Regions from separate parts of the Lysinibacillus sp. 10T31 genome, predicted to be linked through region 3. Evidence: riboswitches for the same ligand, from Rfam matches in the RefSeq annotation. Region 3 holds a riboswitch; each other region holds the start of a gene.
The links. A riboswitch is a leader RNA that binds a small molecule or an ion and turns the genes downstream of it on or off. The one in region 3 is predicted to bind cobalamin.

Region 1 (6,764 bases), on a different contig from region 3:
CCTCTGTTGGTACATTAGCTAAGTCTTCTTTTAAATAAAGCTCCATGGATGCAGTAACACCTGGAATTCCAGTTAAATCAAATTTCAGTGTTGTTGGTTCATTTACTGAAAATGTAAAATAGTCTTTGTCACCTAGATGATCTTCTGAAAGTAGGGTATAGTTTTTCCCTTCTGTACTGAATGGGAATTTTTCAATCTTCTCCATATGCTCCATATCTAATGAATCAATTGGTAATTTATTAGTTGTTTGAGCTGTGAAGACATAGTTAGAATCGCCCTTTGAGCTATAGTTGCCATTATGATCTTTAACTCCAATAAGAAGGGTTCCCTTTTGCTCTGCTTTATATAGGTATCCTTCTTGCTTGCCAACGCGAACATCATTGACGTTAATTGGTTCTACTTCTTTGCTGTTACCTTCAGGGTAGAAGTACAAATCAAATGCATAATCATATTTGTTTGCACCGTTTAATGTCAGCTGGGCATATTCATTTGCATCTAAATTAACCTTGTACCATTTCTTTTCGTCTGGTTGGTTGAATGTGCCTTTTTCTGTATTTAATGTATCCTTTTTAAGGGTTTTTGCGTTTTTCAAGCGCTCTTCTTTTGTTTCTGAATACTGTTTTGGTAAATCTTTTATATTAAACTGTAATGCACTTACAGGATCTACAAGTCCATGTCCATATGTAAGGTCATAGCCTTCATCACCTAAATCCTTTGCGGTCATTTCGAGAATAGCTTCTATTTCATATGGCTTTAAATCTGGGTATTTTGATTTTAATAGAGAAGCCACACCTGCAACAACAGGAGATGCCATCGATGTTCCACTAAATTTTACAAAGGATGATCCTTTTTTCTCATCATGAACCGTACTGTAAACTTCTTCACCTGGAGCTACTAGATCAACCGATGGACCATAGTTTGAATAGCTTGATAGCTTGTTTCTATCATTCGTAGAGCCTACACTAATCACGCCTTCGTAAGAAGCAGGGAAGGAGTAATTGTCTGTCGATTCATTTCCAGCGGCTGCTACAATGGTAACTCCTTTATCAATTGCTTTCTGAACGGCTTCCTGCATTAATGGAGATTCGCCGTAGCCACCAAGGCTCATATTGATAACATCAGCGCCTTGCTCGATTGCATAAAGGATGCCTTGTGCAATGACGAAATCATTAGCACCATCTTTTCCGTTGAATACATCAATTGGAAGAAGCTTGGCATTTGGATTAATCCCGTGACCCCCAATTCCATTATCTTTTGTAGCGCCAATAATTCCTGCTACATGTGTTCCATGATCACCAGGATAAGAAGTATTGGCAGGTGCTGCAGCATTATATGGAGGTAGCACTTGAGATTTTAAATCTGGATGTTTAAAGTCTACACCAGAATCGATAACTGCCACTTTTACATCATTGTTACCTGCTAACTTTAGAGCTTTATCAATTTGAAGTAGGTTTAAATGATACATATCCTGTTTCTTTGGATCTGTTTTTGTGCCAAAGGAATGATACACATAGCTTGGGGATACACTTTTAACCCCTTTTTGCTTAGCATAATATGAAACTGCTTTTTCTAAATTTGTTCCTTTGTTAAGTTGGATAACATCGTAACCTAATGAAGGAATAGAGCGAATCACTTTTGAGCCGATTTTCTTGTGCACATTGTTATCAAGACCTGAATGCTTGATAATAATAGTATCCTTACTAATCCATTCTTTTTGATTCTTAGATGATTGATCCTTATTGCTAGCTACTTTCACTAACTCTTGGTTCTTTGCCGGTGCTTCAGCAAAGGCAGAAGCAGCAGGAACCATTAGTGTAGCAGATGCTACTAGAGCGATTGATTTCTTTTTCCAGTTCTTCAACTGTTTTCCCTCCTTGGGTGTATTAAATATTTGGGCCATCTCTACTATTACGAATGAGTAATAGAAAAGTTTCGTAAATGAGGATATATTTTTCCAAAAGTACCAATCTATATTTTTCCATAATATTTTACCCATGATAAAAATATGTAGAAGAGAGATTTAATACAGGCGACGGCTCCATTCCTACGCTGGCGTAGGAGGATGGATTCAGCCACAATTGAAAAGTACCAACTATGGACAAATTAACTTAAAGCTGCTCTATAAGTCTGTGTAAATCTTCCTTCGAACGAGGTATTTTGATGTTATTCTCAAATAGTTTTTTATTTTGTAAGGCAATGGCCATTTCAAAGACCCATGGGCGTTCAAGATGGGCTCTTTCAAGCAAATCCTCTTGAAAGAACATTGCAACTGGATCCCCATAATAAATAATTCTTCCAGCTTCCATCACGATGATTTGATCTGCCCATTCATAGGCTAATGAGATATCATGGGTTGCCAGTAAAATTGTTCGTTCACCGTTTTCTAACGTAGCTAAATATTGTAAAACTTGTGCACTATAATAATTATCTAGTCCAGCAGTCGGTTCATCTAATAATAAAACGGAAGGTTCCATTGCAAGTACTCCTGCCATGGCGACACGTTTTTTCTGTCCAACACTTAAAAAATGGATCGGTTTATCTAGCAATGCTTCGACTTCGGTTTGAGCGACAGCCCACGCAATTTTCTCTTCAATTTTTTCAGTTGTCCAGCCAAGATTCAGAGGCCCAAATGCAATATCTTGCTTAACTGTGCCAGAAAAAAGCTGGTTGTCTGCATCCTGAAAAACAATGCCAACCTGTTGACGCAATTCTTTTAATGCTTTTCTACTATAGTTAAGTTCTTTGCCACAAAAGGATATACTTCCAGCAGTAGGCTTCAAAATACCATTTAAATGCTGAAATAACGTTGATTTACCAGCCCCATTATGACCAAGTAAAGCAATTTTCTTTCCCTTTGGAATCTGAAGTGTAATATCCGTTAAGGCATGAGTTCCATCTGCATAAGCGTAGGATAAATGTGTTAAATCAAAGTATAAGTCTGTCATTAGAAAAAACCTCCGTAAATGATAAGGAGTATAAAAATAGTAGTAATACCTAGCCAATTTTTCACGTTATAGGTAATATCCTCCTGCCAATAGACAGTTTCGCCACCGCGTGCTTCCATTGCATTGTTTAGTTCACGACTTCGTTGGAACATTTCGGCAAATAAAGCTGTAATCAGCATTGATACCGAGCGAAGCCACTGCATAGGGGAGCTGTACCCAAGGCGGGCCTGTTGGGCAAGATGAATTTTTTGCATACTTTCTAAAAAGATAAAAATAAAACGATACGTTAGTTCTACTAGCTCTACAAATAGAGTTGGAAGTCGCCATTGTCGTAGAACGTAGCAAATGGATTGGACTGATGTTGTGAGAATTAAAAAATACAAACAGCTAATGCTTCCAAGGACAATGAAAAAAAGCTGCTGAGCTGTTACTAGGCTTGCACTGCCGACAAAAATAGTCCAATTATGAAGAGAAAATGACCAAATGTTTGATGGAAGCTTGTTAGTTGCCGGCGCGATAGATATTAAAATGGATACAAAACTTGATAGTAAAAAAAATCCAGGTAGCAATAGTAATTTTGCATAATATCTTGTAGGAATTTTTGCGCCTAAAATGATAAAAGCACTCATCACAATAAATGTAATGAGTGAAATTCGTTCATCTCTCATGATAAGCGACAATATAAGCAGTCCAAGGGATAACGTCATTTTTTCTAGCGGATGAACAGACGCTAATTTATTCAAATAAGCATACTTATCAATGAGTAACATCGCTTAACCCTCTTTATGTTTGCCGCGCATTAAGCCGATGAAATAGCCGATAAATCCAGCTCCGATAGCAGCTTGTAGTGCGAATAATAAGCTTTCAATTTCACCACTTGGCGGCTCCCATAAGCTTTCAAACCATGGCTCGTAGCTAGCATCAATTTCACTAATTGCTGCTTCCGCTTCGCCATCAGCCCCTCCGAATTCTGCACCTTTTTGAATAAACAGGGGGACGATTGCTAGTAACACAACAATGGCTAAGAGCAGTAAGTTTTTTTTCATTTTAGTGAGCCTCCTTTGCTGAGAACACACGTAAAGCTTTTAATTCACTGACATTGTATTTTTTCAGGAAGTTCATAACGATCACTGTTAAAATTCCTTCACTAACAGCAAGAGGAATTTGCGTCAACGCAAAAATACCTGCAAACTTTGTGAATGAAGCCATAAAGCCTCCGACCTCAGAAGGGAAGGCAAGGGCTAATTGCACAGAAGTGACAATATAGGTTCCTAAGTCACCAAGCATTGCTGCTAAAAAGACAGCGATGGAAAATGATAGTCCTATTTTTTGTGAGCCCTTAAAAACATAGTAAGCGATAATAGGGCCCATAATTGCCATGGAAAAGGTGTTTGCCCCTAATGTTGTAAGCCCACCATGTGCTAAAAGTAAAGATTGGAATAATAATACGATTGTCCCGATAACACTCATCGCTAATGGTCCGAAAAGAACTGTTCCAAGCCCAACCCCAGTTGGATGCGAGCAACTCCCCGTTACAGAAGGGATTTTTAAGGCTGATAGTACAAAGGCAAAGGCACCCGATAGCCCTAATATCATTTTTGTTTCCGGATTTTCATCAATGGTTTTACGAATTGAACGTAATCCTAAAATAATAAAAGGAATCGATATGACCCACCAAAAAATCGCCCATTCAATTGGCAAAAAGCCCTCCATAATATGCATCGCAAATGCACGGTTTGGCACGAATAAAAATGCCAATAAGAAATAACTAAGCTTCCAACCTGAAAATTTCAAAAATCTCTCCTCCTCATTAAAATATTTCGAATTAGTATGCGAACTAAACAATTTCTGAATGAAAATAAAAAGCACTTTTCCGTTTTGGAAAAGTGCATAGCTAAAAAAGCAAATAAAATTCTAATCTGCTAAGCCGCACACCCATCCTCGTAGGTTGAAACGATCACATATTTTTCGGCAGGTCTCCTGGCTTTAGTTCAACGTTTTATAGGCCTTCCCATCCTTTGGACAGTGACATTATCTATAAAACTCCCTAGTACAGTGGCGGGACCGCGCCGGACTTGAACCGGCTTCCCTTTTAAGCGAAATGATGAACAATTCGCACCGAAAAAAGATGAAGTTGTGAGATTTCACGACAAAGTGTAACATGATTTTCCATATATATGCTATACTTTTTATGAAAAAATTTTTAATTGAGTCTCTATGTCGAAAATTCGGATAAATCTAAAATAAATGTCGCATTTCTCAAAAAAAATTAATAATAATGTCACAATTTTAGAAAGAAATGTTGAAATTTTAAAAAAATAAGCTATGATAGAAACAGTTTTCTATTACATTTAAATTCTTTCAGCAAATGTCTCCTACCTCTATAGATGGTGAGATGAATGCGAATTTAAGCTACTTTTCAGCGGGTATCCAAACATCCGCTGAAAGAACTTTAAGCCTCCGGCGGATGTCACGGAATTATGCCGAGGCATAATTGATATAAAAAAATTCATATAAAACATATCCATAAGTGCTTGAATATTTTCAAGATAATAGGGAAATCGGTGAAAGTCCGATACAGCCCCCGCTACTGTAATAGCTGATGAAATCGCAGATGCCACTAGTGAAAACTAGGAAGGCGCGAAAGTAAAAGGAAGCTTAAGTCAGGAAACCTGCTTATGTGATGATGCATGCAAACTTTTCGGAGGGAGAAGTTGAAGCGAGAGCGAGTACCCGTATATATTCGTTTTTATTTGGCTTCTACTAAACCTTTACTCTTCGACTAGAGTAAAGGTTTTTCTTTTTCCTAAAAGCAAATGAGGGGAGAACAACTATGACAACTTGGAATTTAGAGGGGATGAAAACACATCTTTTTATTTGCAATGGTAGTAGCTGTATGAAAAAAGATGCTGAGGACATTACGCAGGCAATCCGTGATGAAATACAGTTGCTAGCGCTTGATAAGGAAATACATACGACAAGGACCCGCTGTAATGGCAGGTGTAAGGATGCTTGTGTTGTCATTGCTTATCCTCAGGGGAATTGGTACCGTGTGCCGACGATGGAGCATGCGAGAGCACTCGTACAAGATTTAAATCATGAAGCGTTACATAATGAGCATGTTTTTACATTGCGTGAAGGTTCGTTGCAGCGTACAGCGCAAACAACAGCCATTAAAGGCATTGAAAAGGTGAAAGAGGGGTAACAAAATGGCTCAAAAAGGTAAGATTTTCGTAGTTGGCTTTGGCCCTGGAGACTTTAAACATATTACGACTCGTGCTGTGGAGGCACTACAACAAAGTCATATGATTATAGGCTATAAAACTTATGTTGAACTGATTCAGGATTTAGTTAGTGCAAAGTCGATTATTAGTACTGGTATGACAGAGGAAGTTTCACGTGCACAAGAAGCGGTGCGTCAAGCAGAGGCTGGAAGTATCGTATCGGTCATTTCCAGTGGAGATGCCGGGGTTTATGGAATGGCTGGATTAGTGTATGAAGTATTAATCGAGCTAGGTTGGACAGAAGCAACTGGTATCGAGGTAGAAATTGTTCCAGGTATTTCAGCTATTAATTCATGTGCAAGTTTACTAGGTGCTCCCATTATGCATGACGCCTGTACCATTAGTTTAAGCGATCACCTAACACCTTGGAATTTAATTGCAAAACGAGTGGAAGCGGCAGCAATGGCGGATTTTGTTATTGCTCTTTATAACCCGAAAAGTGGACGTCGTACGAGACAAATTGTAGAGGCACAACGAATTTTATTGGAATATCGTTCTCCAGATACGCCGGTTGGACTTGTGAAAAGCGCGTATC
Region 2 (6,764 bases), on a different contig from region 3:
CTAGTGAAGAAGTTGAATTATACCGACAAATGCTTGGGCAATTACATCAATGGTTCGTATCTATAGCGGATGAGGCCTATGAAATAAACTATGGTGTCGTAAAGAAATGGAAATAATGAATGACGCTTTGAAAATAAAAAGAAGGTGGCAAGACGATGAAAAATTTCTGGCATAGCATACAACTTGCGTTTCAATTTTTTACAGTTTTGCCGGTACATAAAGAAATTCCTTTGTCGAAAGCAACTATTACAGGGATGTTCGCCTTTTTGCCATGGATAGGGGCTCTCATGGGTACCGCAGTGGCAGCGGTAGTCTATGGATTAACTGAATGGACTTCTAGCAGCGAAGTCTTGCTTTCCTTTGTGATTATCGGATTGTTTGCTTTATTTACTGGTGGTTTACATCTAGACGGTTTTATTGACATGGGGGATGCCTATTTTTCGTATCGGGATCGTGAGAAGCGGCTTGAAATTTTAGATGATCCACGTGTTGGTGCATTTGGTGTACTTTCAGTGCTGTTTTTAGTGCTTGGTAAATTTGTGATACTGCACGAGTTATTCGTTCAGCATAAGTTTGCACTATGGATGCCTGTGTTTATTCCGTTATTAACACGAGTAGGCATGAGCTTTTATTTTATGTCGCTCAAGTGTTCAAAGGAAAAGGGGCTAGCCTACTTTTTTAAAACACATATTAAGCCGGGATCACTTATCTGTTTTATGCTTATCACATTAGTTGTGGCATATAGTAGCTTGTTGTTTGTCATAGACTTCTCAATTGCTCCACTAGTGTTGATGGCTGTATTAGCGATTGCCTTTTTAGTCTTTCGACAATTTACAGTCCGCAACTTTGGGGGCGTTTCTGGAGATTTACTCGGTGCTTCAATTGAAGGAATGGAGGTTGTCCTGTGGGTGACGTTGTTATTGTGCGCTTAATGAGACATGCACCAACAAAGGAAAATTTGGAGAAGCGGTATATCGGCTGGACAGATTCTGCATTAGCCGATGCATCTTTACTGACTATTGTAGATAAAAATGTCACGAAGGTGTATGGTAGCGATTTGCTACGCTGTAGAGAAACAGCTGCCCATTATTTTCCGAATGCAACATACTTGTCTGATAGGAGATTTCGAGAGTCGAACTTCGGAGAATTTGAAGGCCGCACATATGAGGACTTAAAATCCGATAGTCGTTATTGTGCATGGTTAGATGATCCCGTACAGTCACCACCTCCAAAGGGGGAAGGCTTTGATGACTTTTGTGAGCGTGTCATTGAAGGGTTCACGGCATTACCAAAAGATGAAGATGTTTATCATCTCGTTGTACATGGTGGAGTGATTCGAGCACTTCTCGTAGCATTTGCACCAACGGAGCAAACTTTTTGGTCGTATCAAACACTGCATGATAAAATGTTTTCTTTAACATTTACAAGAAAGGCTTGGGAGGAGGGAGCGCGATGCATGTCTTTATCGGAGGAGCCTATAGTGGAAAAACCGACTATGTCATGAAATTGCTTGCAGGTCAAAAAGTTGAGCTAGTAGATGGCGATTTACATGATAGCACTTCTACCTGCGATGTATTAGTTATTAAAAACTTAGAGAAGTGGCTCGTAACACAAGATCTTGAGGATGATGAACCCCTTGTTAGAACCATTTTGACAAGACTAAAGACTCTGGAAGAAAATTGTGCTGTCTATATTATAGTGACCGATATGGGACGTGGAGTTGTGCCTCTGGAAAAACAGTCACGATTATTGCGTGATACATGTGGGCGTTTGTATCAAGCATTATTTGCTGAAGCCGAACAAGTCGTACGCATTTGGTACGGTATCGGGGAACAAATAAAATGATATAGTTTTAAAAAAATTTTATTAGGCTTTTCATTTTGGGGATAAGATTTCCAAGGACGTATGCTTTGTAAATAAGTTGATTGGAGTGGAGGTTGGGCGACTCCTTGGGGATTAGCGATAGAGGAACGAAGGCTAAGTGCATCACATCCTGTGATAACGCCTTCGTGACCAACATCGTGTTGGCCCGAGACCCTGCAGCGCAGCGGATGTTTTCTGTGCGAAAGCGAAGCGGCAGCAACAAAAGCGGCTCATCGGACGCCCCCAGGAAAGCGCCCAACCGGAACGGAAATCAACCCCACGCTATTATAAAAAAATTTAAAGGAAAGAGGAAATGGAATGGATCGACAAAGATTGATGAAATTGACGCTCACGGCCATGGTAGCGGCAATTTGTGCAGTGGGTGCAGTCATTAAAGTTCCAACATTTATTACAACTGCAGCGCTTGACTCTGCACCCGCATTTTTGAGCGTTGTCTTTTTATCTCCAGTATTAGCTGGGGTTGCGGGAGTCATTGGGCATTTTATCTCAGCCTTAACTACTGGCTTCCCACTTGGACCGCTACATATTATTATCGCGGTTGAAATGTTTATTGTTGTATGGGTCTTTGGGGTTATGCATAAAAAAGGAATGCATTTCTGGAAATGGCCTGTGGCACTTGTTTTAAATGGTGTTGTAGCACCTATACCATTTTACTTTATCATTAGCCCAGCATTTTACTGGACGTCACTGACTAGTCTTCCGTTGGCAACACTTATAAATTTAGTAATCGTTGCGATTGCGATGCCAATTCTGTCGAAGGTGTTTGTGCGTAAGGAAGGTCGAGTACATTGAGAAATGCTATAAAAATAGGTGAGCTCATTGCTACAACAGATAATGCCGCAGCAATTGGTGAAAAACCACAAGATGTTGTGTCTGCTTCAGACAAGCTAACGGCATACTTAACTGCGCGTGTTACTTTTTTAGAGCAGCTTGCTGCAAATGCGTTACCAAGCCATATTTTACTCGCTAATTTTTCAGGAGATGCAGCGTGGTCGCGTTATGTTGCAGGCATTCAGCAGGTTTTTGATGAGGTTGGCCATAATTGTCCGCCAATAGACGGTAGCACAGAGTCCAATATGCCGACTTTACAATCAGGATTGTCTATTACGATGCTTGGTGAGCAGCAAAAACGCACAGCAACTAAGCATGAACAGCTTAGCTGGTACACTTATGGACTACCGCTTGTAGGCAATGAAGTCCTTGCGCAGCCTGATAATGTCGCACAGTTGCAACCTATTTTTCAGGCGTGGAAAGAGGGAATCGTGCAGCAAGTATGGCCAGTTGGATCAAAAGGTCTACAAGCCGAATTTACTCGGCTTTTTGGCGAGCAACAGGTCGAAAGTTCGTTAGATGTTGAGAAATCAGCTGGTCCATGTGCAGTAGTTTTGCTAGGAATACAGCCTGAAAAAGAGCAGCTAGCACAAAAAAAATTTCCTAGAAATTTTGAAAAACTACGTAAAACTGCATTGTAATTGGGCTTGCTTCGAGAAAATGTAGCACTTTATAACGTGCAAGGGGCAAAACGCCTATTGCATCAATAAACACAATATGTTAGATTTGTTTAGGAGTTAAACACAATATATAGTATTTTGGACGAGCGGTACCAATATGGTTTAAAAGGGAATTCGGAAAAAGAGTCATCTTAAGCCGAAGCTGTCCCCGCAACTGTAAGTGCTGACAAATGATGAGTAGGCCACTGTGAAAAACGGGAAGGTTATCATTTGGAGGAAGCATGAGCCAGGAGACCTGCCGATATGTTCAAGACAGCAACACATTCTTCGGGGATTGAGAAGTGGAGGCGAGAGATTTGTTCACTTCTTTGTGTGCATGTCCTTCATTTCCATTTCCGATTTTACTGCGATCACGTAACCGATAGATGTTGCGTGATCGCTTTTTGTGTTGTCTGGAGATAGAAAGGGAGAGAATGAGAACATGACAATTCAAATCGAACAGCAAATTGCTAAGCTCAAGAAAAGTTACACGGAGGATGAACTCGAAAGTTTTGTAAGATTATCGGATCGATGGCTACGAAAAAACGATAATGCCACATTTGAAGCATGGGCAGATGCGATGGTTTTACAAACGCTTAGCTTAATTGATGAGGAGGAGCCTTACTGGACATTTGTCGCAGCTCAAATTTATTTAGAAAAACTATATGATCAATTTGCAATGCGCCGTGGAGTTTCAGTAAAGGATGTTTATAAGGTTTTCCCAGAACAATTAGCACACTATACAGAAGCTGGTTTGTATCATGAAAGTTTAACAACAAAATATAGTGAGCAGGAGCTTCAGGAACTTGCTTCTTATTTAGATCCAAGTCGAGATGAGTTGTTTACGTATATTGGCTTAAAAACATTGATGGACCGCTATGTAGTCCGTGATTACACGAAAACACCAGTGGAACTACCACAGGAACGATGGATGGTCATTGCAATGACCCTGATGCAGGATGAAACAGAAAATCGTTTAGAAAAAGTCCGTGAATCTTACTGGGCGATGAGTAATTTATATATGACTGTTGCTACACCAACATTATCAAATGCAGGTAAAACACATGGTCAGCTATCAAGTTGCTTTATCGATACAGTAGATGATAGTTTACAAAGTATTTATGACACGAATACAGATGTCGCAACTTTATCGAAGTACGGCGGTGGTATTGGTGTTTATATGGGGAAAATTCGTAGCCGAGGCTCATCTATTAAAGGTTTTAAAGGTGCATCAAGTGGCGTTTTACCATGGATTAAACAGCTTAACAATACGGCGGTTTCAGTCGATCAGCTTGGGCAACGACAAGGAGCTATTGCTGTCTATCTAGATGTTTGGCATAAAGACATCTTTACGTTTTTAGATTTACGCTTAAACAATGGGGATGAGCGTCTGCGTGCCCATGATATTTTCACAGGGCTGTGCCTACCAGATTTATTTATGGAAACTGTTGAGGCACGTGGGGATTGGCATTTATTTGACCCACATGAAGTACGAGAGGTTATGGGATTCTCACTAGAGGATTTCTACGATGAGAAAAAGGGTGATGGCTCTTTCCGTACTAAATATGCGGAATGTATCGCGAATCCATTGTTAAGTCGTGAAGTCGTACCAGCTATTGATATTATGAAGCGTATTATGCGCTCACAGCTTGAAACAGGCGTACCGTTTATGTTCTATCGAGATGAAGTCAATCGCATGAATCCGAATAAGCATGAAGGAATGGTTTACAGCTCGAACCTGTGCACAGAGATATTCCAAAATATGTCAGCTACTGAGTTCGAATCTATTACCTTAGAGGATGATGTCATCGTAACACGTCGCAAACCTGGAGATTTCGTTGTATGTAACTTATCATCTATTAATTTAGGTAGAGCTGTACCGGCTGGTGTTCTAGAACGATTGATCCCAGTTCAAGTACGTATGCTAGATAACGTTATTGCTCTAAATACAATTCCAGTAAAACAAGCAGAGCGTACGAACCTACGCTACCGTGGTATTGGGCTTGGCACATTTGGCTGGCACCATTTATTAGCTTTGAAAGAAATTCAATGGGAGTCTGAGGAAGCAGTAGAATTTGCGGACAAGCTCTATGAAGAAATTGCTTATTTAACGATTCGTGCTTCTAACGATTTGGCATGTGAAAAAGGAGCATACCCATTATTTGAAGGCTCAGATTGGCATACTGGTGCGTATTTTGACAAACGTGGCTACGACAGCAATAAATGGAATGCGTTACGCGCCGCGGTTGCTGAGAAAGGTATGCGTAACGGCTATGTAATGGCAGTTGCACCGAACTCATCAACATCCATTTTAGCGGGCAGTACGGCTACGATTGATCCAATCTTCCAAAAGAGTTATTCAGAAGAGAAGAAGGATTACAAAATTCCAGTAACAGTACCTGATTTATCACCTGTGACGACTTGGTATTATAAATCTGCTTATTTCATCGATCAAAATTGGACAATCAAGCAAAATGCTGCACGAGCACGTCATATCGACCAAGGCATTTCACTTAATTTATACGTTCAAAATACGATTAAGGCGAAAGATTTACTAGCATTGCATATGAATGCATGGGCGAGCGGTGTGAAAACGACTTATTATGTGCGCTCAACGTCTGTAGAATTGCTAGAATGTGAGTCTTGCGCGAGCTAGGAGGAAGTAACAATGACAACTATTACAAAACGACAAATTATGGATAAGGATGCACCGAACCGTTCAACAGGGATTGTCAACGGACGTTCTTCTAACATTTTAAACTGGGATGATGTGCGTTTTAGCTGGGCATATCCTAAGTATAAAAAAATGCTAGGTAACTTCTGGACACCATTTGAGATTAATATGAGCAATGATGTGAAGCAGTTTCCTGGACTATCAGCGGATGAACAGGAATCCTTTTTAAAGATAATTGGCTTGCTTGCACTATTAGACAGTGTGCAAACAGATTTTGCGGGGAAAGTAGCTGATTATTTAACGGACTCAAGCTTAAATGCGTTAATGATTATTTTAGCGCAACAAGAGGTTATCCATAATCACTCTTATTCCTACGTGCTATCAAGTATTGTCAACAAAGACGAGCAGGATCGTACGTTTGACTATTGGCGTACAGAGCCAGTGCTAGAGCGACGTAATGATTTCGTTATTAAGGGCTACCAAGCATTTTCAGAGGAGCCAACTGTTGAAAATATGCTAGAAGCGATTGTCTATGATGTGATTTTAGAAGGTTTATTCTTCTATTCTGGCTTCGCGTTCTTCTATCATTTAGCACGCAATCAAAAAATGGTGGCCACGTCAACGATGATTAATTATATTAATCGCGATGAGCAGCTACATGTCGATTTATTTGTGAAGATTTATCAGGAGCTATTAGAGGAATATCCTGAATACGA
Region 3 (6,764 bases):
TTTACGTGAATGTTACAAGAATGTTTCGAGTTTTACTAAACGATTAAAAAGACGTGAAATAGTATAAAAGTTATGCTAATAATGCTAAACTTTAAAAGGCTAATAAAATATAAGAAGAAAAATAGAAATCGTTCCAGTGATTACATTAAAATACTAAGAGCGAAATTGACTAGTGAAGGGGAAGAATAACGTGGGTAAGCGCAATAAATGGCGTAAGTCGATGGTGCTAGCATTAGCACTAGCTGGCGGCTTATTATTTAATACAGTTCAACCAACCGTAGTACACGCAGAAGAGACATCTCAACAAATGATTGATAAGAAAGCTAAAATAGATACAGAGGTTAAAAAGCTACAAGAAGAATTAACTAATTTACAAAAAGAGATCGATGAAAAAGTAAAAGTATTTAACAAAGTACAAGCAGATATTAAAGAAGTTGATGCAAATATTGTAGATACTAAAAAACGTATTGAGCAACGTTCAACAATTTTAAGTGAACGTATGGCTGCATACCAAGCGCAAGATAACACTGTAGGTATATATTTAAGTGCTGTTCTTGAATCGAAAAGCTTTGCAGATTTAATGGACCGTGTCGTAGCGGTAAAAACATTAATGGATGCTGACCAAGAATTAGTAGATCAACAAGAAGCAGATAAGACTAACTTAGAGCAACAAAAAACAACATTAGATGAAAAACAAAAAGAGCTTCAAAAGCAATTCCAAGAGCTTCAACAAAAGGAAAGCGAAATGGAAGTAAAAAAAGCTGAAAATGAAGCGAAATCTCTTGCATTAAAGGCACAAATTGCAACGAAACAAGAAGAAGAACGTTTAGAAGCAGAACGTAAAGCAGCAGAGGAAGAAGCAGCTCGTTTACGTGCACTTCAAGCAGCTACTCCAGTAGTACAAGCGACAAACAATAACGATAACAGTAACAGTAACAGTAACGATAACAATAGCAACGCTAACAACAGCAACAAAGCGGACAATGTAAAATCACCACAAAAAGTCGTTGTTGGTTCAGGTTCAGGTACTGCATCTTCAGGTGATGCAATTTCAACTGCAAAGCAATTCTTAGGCCGTAGCTATGTTTGGGGCGGCAGTAACCCATCAACAGGATTTGACTGTTCAGGTCTTGTACAATGGTCTTACAAACAAGCAGGCGTATCTTTACCACGTACAGCATCACAACAATATTTAGCAACACAACGTATTTCAGCAAGTGAAGCACGTGTAGGTGACCTAGTATTCTTCAGCTATGGTTCAGGCATAGCGCATGTAGGTATTTACTTAGGAAACAACACGATGATCGATGCTCAAAATAATGGTGTTGTCATTGAATCACTTGATTGGTGGAATCAATATTTAGTAGGCTTCGGTCGTATTCAATAAGCCTTACTATTATATAGACGGTTTAAATAGCAAAAAGGTTATCTTTGTAAAAGAAATTACAAAGATGACCTTTTTTATTATTTGACGGTATTTAAGATTCTGCGAGTAAACCAATCATACAACCGGATATTAGTTATCCATTAATTTAGGCTCGACTACTCAATGAATAATGAGTAAAATAACATCTGTGATGAATAAATTTACATAAGTAGATATATTTACTACGATATTCCCAGTTACTAGAATGAAAATAGAGCCGATGAAAAGTATAGCATCAATTATCCATATAATAATTGTCATCGTTATGGTGTGTTTTTGGGGGCAAACTCCAATCATAAAGCTAACACGTAAAATTTTTCTTTAATAGCCGAAAGAAATGTTTCCTTGCATATTGATCCTCATTTCTGATAATTTTGAAATATAACAGAAAATAATTACTGAAAGAAGTTAAAATCATTTGTGACTTTAGTTTCGCAGTAGTAAAGTAACAAATGATAGAAATTAACACAATACTTACAAGTTTGCCATTTTTGCGTTCTGAAACAATAAAGGTAGGGATGAATCATGGAAAAAGAGATTTTACAACTTTTTAGTAATTTAACAGAGCATGACCGTGATATTCAATACAAATCATACGAAGAATTAATGAAAATTATGCAGGAACCAGTTGATTGGACATATTCAGTTTGGGAACAACTTGTTCAGGCTCTTACATACAAAAATGGGCATGTGCGTGCAAGTGCTGCACAATTTTTATGCGCATTGGCAGCAAAAAGCGACCCTGAAGAAAGGGTATTAGAGGACTTTTTAAAGATTTGGGCAGTAACGTATGATGAAAGAACAGAAACTGCGAGGCATACTTTGCAGGCGATTTGGAGAATAGGTTTAGCAGGGCAGGTACAAAGAGATTTAGTCGTGTCATATTTGGCGAAAAGATTTCAAATATGCTTAGACGAAAAGCACCCGTCATTGATACGCTATGATATTATTGTATCTTTTAAAAAGCTATTTGATGCAACGAAAGACCCGAAACTACTAGAGATTGCACAGCGTTTAATTGAAGAAGAAAAAGATGTTAAATACAAAAAGAAATATAAGAATGCCATCCGTTAAAAGTTATAAAATAGCTGTTTTTTGCGCAATTTCTTTCGTTGAGAGATAGCTTTTATAACTTCAATCTATGAAGTATAACAAATACCTGCACGAGCATGAGAAATATCGTGGGGGCAATGAAACCACCCGCGTGCATAAGGTAATACCTGCATGATTTTTATCCATCGTATTTGTTTATTCTAATTCCACAGCTATTTTTTCCTATTAATCTATGTTAAACTGCTTTACAAGTGAATAATTCTTGCAGAATAAGGGTGCTGAACTATAGCATATCGGGAATTCGGTGGAAAACCGAAGCTGTTTCCGCAACTGTAAGTACAGGAATCATAAAGATATACCACTGTCGAATTTATCTGATGGGAAGGTTTTTATGACCCACAACTTGATTGAATGTAGTGAACTGTACAAGCCAGGAGACCGACCTTTGTTTGAACGTATGATAACTCTTCGGAAGCTAGGAGAATATGCGGCAATTACATAGGCTATGTCGTGTCTATTCGACACTATTTATGTTATTTTCGTTGTTTCCTTAGGAGTGGGAACAACGTTTTTTTATGTACACTTATCTTTCACCTAATGAAATCCTAAAAAAGGTGTGAATAAAGTAAGGATTTTTCACGAAGGAAAGCGGGGACTTAGATTTGAAAAAAGATGCGCGTTATTCTTGTTATCCATTTATGCGTGAAAAGGCATCAACGGTAGATTTTGAAATTCGAACGGATAGCCTTTCAACACATATTGGCGTCGCCTTGGCGGCGGTGAAAAAGGAAACGGTAGAGGTAGTAGAAGTTGATTTACTAGCTATTTTGCCAATGGCTTACCATGTAAATGGCTCAGTCCGAGGTAAATTAGCGGTGACCGAAGATGATTTGGCTTGGCTAAGTGATCGTTATGATTTTTATGTAAGTCATGTTAGGGAGGAAATACAAAACTTTGTATTACCTCAAGGAACAGAGGCTGCTACTGCATTACATTTATGCCGTAGTGAGGCGAAAAAATCATATCGTGTTTTGCACAAAGTATCTGAAGAACGGGAAGTACCTGCTATTCTCTTTGATTATTTAGGATTACTAGCCAATGTTTTTTTTGTAATGGCTGTCTTTATGAATCAGCATGCTGGTATTGCTGAAATACCGTTTATTAGTAAGTCATACCCGATGAAAAAGAAAAAGGAGAATCGATAAAATGAAGAAAATGTTTAAGCTACAATGGCTTTCTGTGTTGATGCTGGCACTTGTTTTAGTTGGCTGTGGCGCGAAAGAAGATACTAATAAAGAGACTATTTCTAAAGAAGATCAACAAGTTGAAAAAACTAGCTATAAAGTTAAGGATGACCGAGGCGTAGAAGTAGCGTTTGATGCAGTACCTAAAACTATTGTTTCATTACAACCAAGTAATACAGAAATTTTATTTGCTCTAGGTGTAGGTGATAAAATCGTTGGTGCGACTGAGTTTGATACGTATCCAGAAGAAGCGCAAAAAATTGAGCGTGTTTCTAATTCTACAACATTCAATAGCGAGCGTATTTTAGCGTTAAAGCCAGATGTTGTTATTGCCTATACAACTGGTGGCGATGAAGAAAACTTAAATGCCTTAAAAGGTCTCGAAGATGCAGGTATTAAAGTGTTTGCCATTCAATCGGCAAAAACATTTGATGATGTGTACGGGGATATCCAACAAATCGCAACAGTTATGGGAATCAAAGATAAAGGCGACAAGTTAAATGATGATATTAAGGGTAAAATTGCAGAAGTCCAAGCAAAAGTTAAAGATGTGAAAGAACCAAAAAATATCTATTTAGAAATTAGTCCGAAGCCAGACATATATACACCTGGTTCTGGTACATTCCAACAAGAGATTTTAGATGCTGCAAAAGTGAACAACGTTTTTGCTGACCTTCAAAGCTGGGCAAAGGTATCTGAGGAAGATGTCATTGCGAAAAACCCTGATATCATTTTAACAACAGTAAACTATACGGAAAACCCAGCGGCAGAAATCCTTTCTCGTGATGGATGGAATTCAATCACTGCCATTCAAAATAAAGCGGTTTACTATATAGATACTGATATTTCAAATCGTCCGGGTCCACGTATTGGCGAAGCTGTTGAGTTAATAGCAAAAGCAGCATACCCTGAGTTATTTAAATAGTCTATATTGAAAAGAGTATTTTGGAGCTGTCCTTTATGGGCAGCTTTTTTGATGGGTGATTACGCTGGTAGAAAGCGCATTACTAGGAAGATTCCTAGACACCGCTCCGTTTGGAAGGAAAAGTGATCGGGTAAGGTGGATAACTGCTCCGCTTTGAAGAAAAGTGATCAGGTAGAGTGGATAACTGCTCCGCTTTGAAGAAAAAGTGATCAGGTAGAGTGGATAACTGCTCCGGTTTGGAGAAAAAGTGATCAGGTAGAGTGGATAACTGCTCCGCTTTAATGAAAAAGTGATCGGGTAAGGTGGATAACTGCTCCGCTTTGAAGAAAAAGTGATCGGGTAGAGTGGATAACTGCTCCGCTTTGAAGAAAAAGTGATCGGGTAGAGTGGATAACTGCTCCGCTTTGGAGAAAAAGTGATCGGGTAAGGTGGATAACCGCTCAGCTTTGATGAAGAAGTGATCAGGTAACACGGCCACCTCCTCCGCTTCGATAAAGAAGCGCTCAAATAAATCACCTCATCGCTTTAAGTAGCGTATGACATTTCCTAGTGCGAAAATTGGTATTATATCGAATTGTTCTATAAAATAGAGATAAGAATGCTTGCTATCAGAGAGAGGTGCAGTGAGTGAAACGGTTTGATATGAAGATTGTTCCGTTTGAAGCAGTTTATAATTTTCGTGATATGGGTGGTTACAAGTCGAGAGATGGACGCGCTGTTAAGAATGGTTTGATATATCGTTCAGCAGCACTTGGTAAAATGACGAAAGCGGATAAAGAGCTATTTGAAACGTTAGGTGTGAAAACAATTTTTGATTATCGAGACAACCATGAGGCTCAAAATAATCCTAATCCGGTATTTTCATATGCCAAGTATATTCAAATGCCAGCAAAGGGAAATCATGCTTTTGAGATGCCTACAAACACTGGTGGGAAAGATTTTTATAAGGTTGTAAGTCCAGAGATGTTCCGAGAATTTTATGCACAAATGCCTTTTAATAATGACTCGTTTAAAAAGTTAATAGCAACGATTCAACATCCTAAAAATTTAGGGCTTGTTCATCATTGTGCGGTCGGGAAAGATCGAACAGGTATTGGCAGCGCACTTATTTTACTTGCTTTAGATGTACCTGAGGAAACGATAATGGAGGACTATTTAGATACAAATGTACATCTAAGTCCCTTAGTAGAACGAATGGCTCAGACAATTCAGCATGATTATAGCGATCGAGAATTACAGCAATTTTACGCCTTGATGTCTGCTCGTGAGGACTATTTACAAGCAGCATTTAATGCGATGGATAACCGATATGGCTCTAAGACCGCTTTTTTAGAGCAAGAGTTTGGCTTAACAGCAGAAAAACGAAAGCAATTGCAGGACTATTGCTTAATATAATAAGAAACCCTTTCACATAAAGTCGTGAGAGGGATTTTTTACGTATTGTACTAGCTTTACAATGTTTCATAATAAAAACTCTTTACACCCTAATAATCTATGATACGATACTATATATTTTAATCCCGCGGTAATGGGCGGTAATTTATTTGTACCGAAAGCGAAGCGTATAGGAGAAGTTGAAATTGTCAGACACATTAAAAGAAAGTGATATAAAAGAGACGGATAAGTTAAGTTTGTTCCATTTAACGTGGCCGATCTTTTTAGAAGTATTTTTATTTATGTTAATGGGACTAGCAGATACTTTTATGCTCAGTGCTTTATCAGATAATGCAGTATCAGGGGTTGGTGCAGCCAATCAGTATATTCATATTGCAATTTTAATACTTGAGGTAGTTGGTAATGGTGCTTCCATTGTTGTATCTCAATACTTAGGTTCAAGGCGCTTTTTTGAAGCTGCGAAAATTTCCGCTTTAGCAGTAACGATGAATTTGGTCGTTGGACTAATGATGAGTGTCTTATTTTTCTTCTTTTCGAGTCATTTAATGACCATGATGAACTTGCAGGGAGAAGTGCTTAAGTATGCACAAAGCTATTTAGTAATCATAGGAAGTTTTATTTTTTTACAGGCAATTATAAATGCGTTAGCAGCGATTATCCGTGTACATGGATGGACAAAGCAAACGATGTATGTATCACTAGGTATGAATGTGCTACACGT

Region 1: it holds a riboswitch for cobalamin, as region 3 does, so the genes downstream of both, AC1DCY_RS03145 (energy-coupling factor ABC transporter permease) here and AC1DCY_RS00585 (hypothetical protein) in region 3, are expected to answer to the same signal.
Region 2: it holds a riboswitch for cobalamin, as region 3 does, so the genes downstream of both, AC1DCY_RS10595 (ribonucleoside-diphosphate reductase subunit alpha) here and AC1DCY_RS00585 (hypothetical protein) in region 3, are expected to answer to the same signal.

Annotation. Positions count from the first base shown of each region.
Region 1 is NZ_JBFTHS010000003.1:148,048-154,811, reverse strand. It holds gene AC1DCY_RS03165 (S8 family peptidase) at 1-1,861, opposite strand, end outside; gene AC1DCY_RS03160 (energy-coupling factor ABC transporter ATP-binding protein) at 2,109-2,945, opposite strand; gene cbiQ (cobalt ECF transporter T component CbiQ) at 2,945-3,715, opposite strand; gene AC1DCY_RS03150 (energy-coupling factor ABC transporter substrate-binding protein) at 3,719-3,991, opposite strand; gene AC1DCY_RS03145 (energy-coupling factor ABC transporter permease) at 3,993-4,739, opposite strand; cobalamin riboswitch at 4,899-5,083, opposite strand; cobalamin riboswitch at 5,458-5,639, shown strand; gene AC1DCY_RS03140 ((2Fe-2S) ferredoxin domain-containing protein) at 5,779-6,150, shown strand; gene cobJ (precorrin-3B C(17)-methyltransferase) at 6,155-6,764, shown strand, end outside.
Region 2 is NZ_JBFTHS010000015.1:19,953-26,716, forward strand. It holds gene AC1DCY_RS10565 (bifunctional adenosylcobinamide kinase/adenosylcobinamide-phosphate guanylyltransferase) at 1-116, shown strand, start outside; gene cobS (adenosylcobinamide-GDP ribazoletransferase) at 156-932, shown strand; gene AC1DCY_RS10575 (histidine phosphatase family protein) at 905-1,504, shown strand; gene AC1DCY_RS10580 (bifunctional adenosylcobinamide kinase/adenosylcobinamide-phosphate guanylyltransferase) at 1,453-1,845, shown strand; gene AC1DCY_RS10585 (ECF transporter S component) at 2,182-2,676, shown strand; gene AC1DCY_RS10590 (hypothetical protein) at 2,673-3,356, shown strand; cobalamin riboswitch at 3,466-3,653, shown strand; gene AC1DCY_RS10595 (ribonucleoside-diphosphate reductase subunit alpha) at 3,817-6,030, shown strand; gene AC1DCY_RS10600 (ribonucleotide-diphosphate reductase subunit beta) at 6,043-6,764, shown strand, end outside.
Region 3 is NZ_JBFTHS010000001.1:110,055-116,818, reverse strand. It holds gene AC1DCY_RS00595 (C40 family peptidase) at 173-1,387, shown strand; gene AC1DCY_RS00590 (hypothetical protein) at 1,952-2,500, shown strand; cobalamin riboswitch at 2,735-2,940, shown strand; gene AC1DCY_RS00585 (hypothetical protein) at 3,142-3,684, shown strand; gene AC1DCY_RS00580 (ABC transporter substrate-binding protein) at 3,686-4,648, shown strand; gene AC1DCY_RS00575 (hypothetical protein) at 4,743-5,120, opposite strand; gene AC1DCY_RS00570 (tyrosine-protein phosphatase) at 5,276-6,043, shown strand; gene AC1DCY_RS00565 (MATE family efflux transporter) at 6,229-6,764, shown strand, end outside.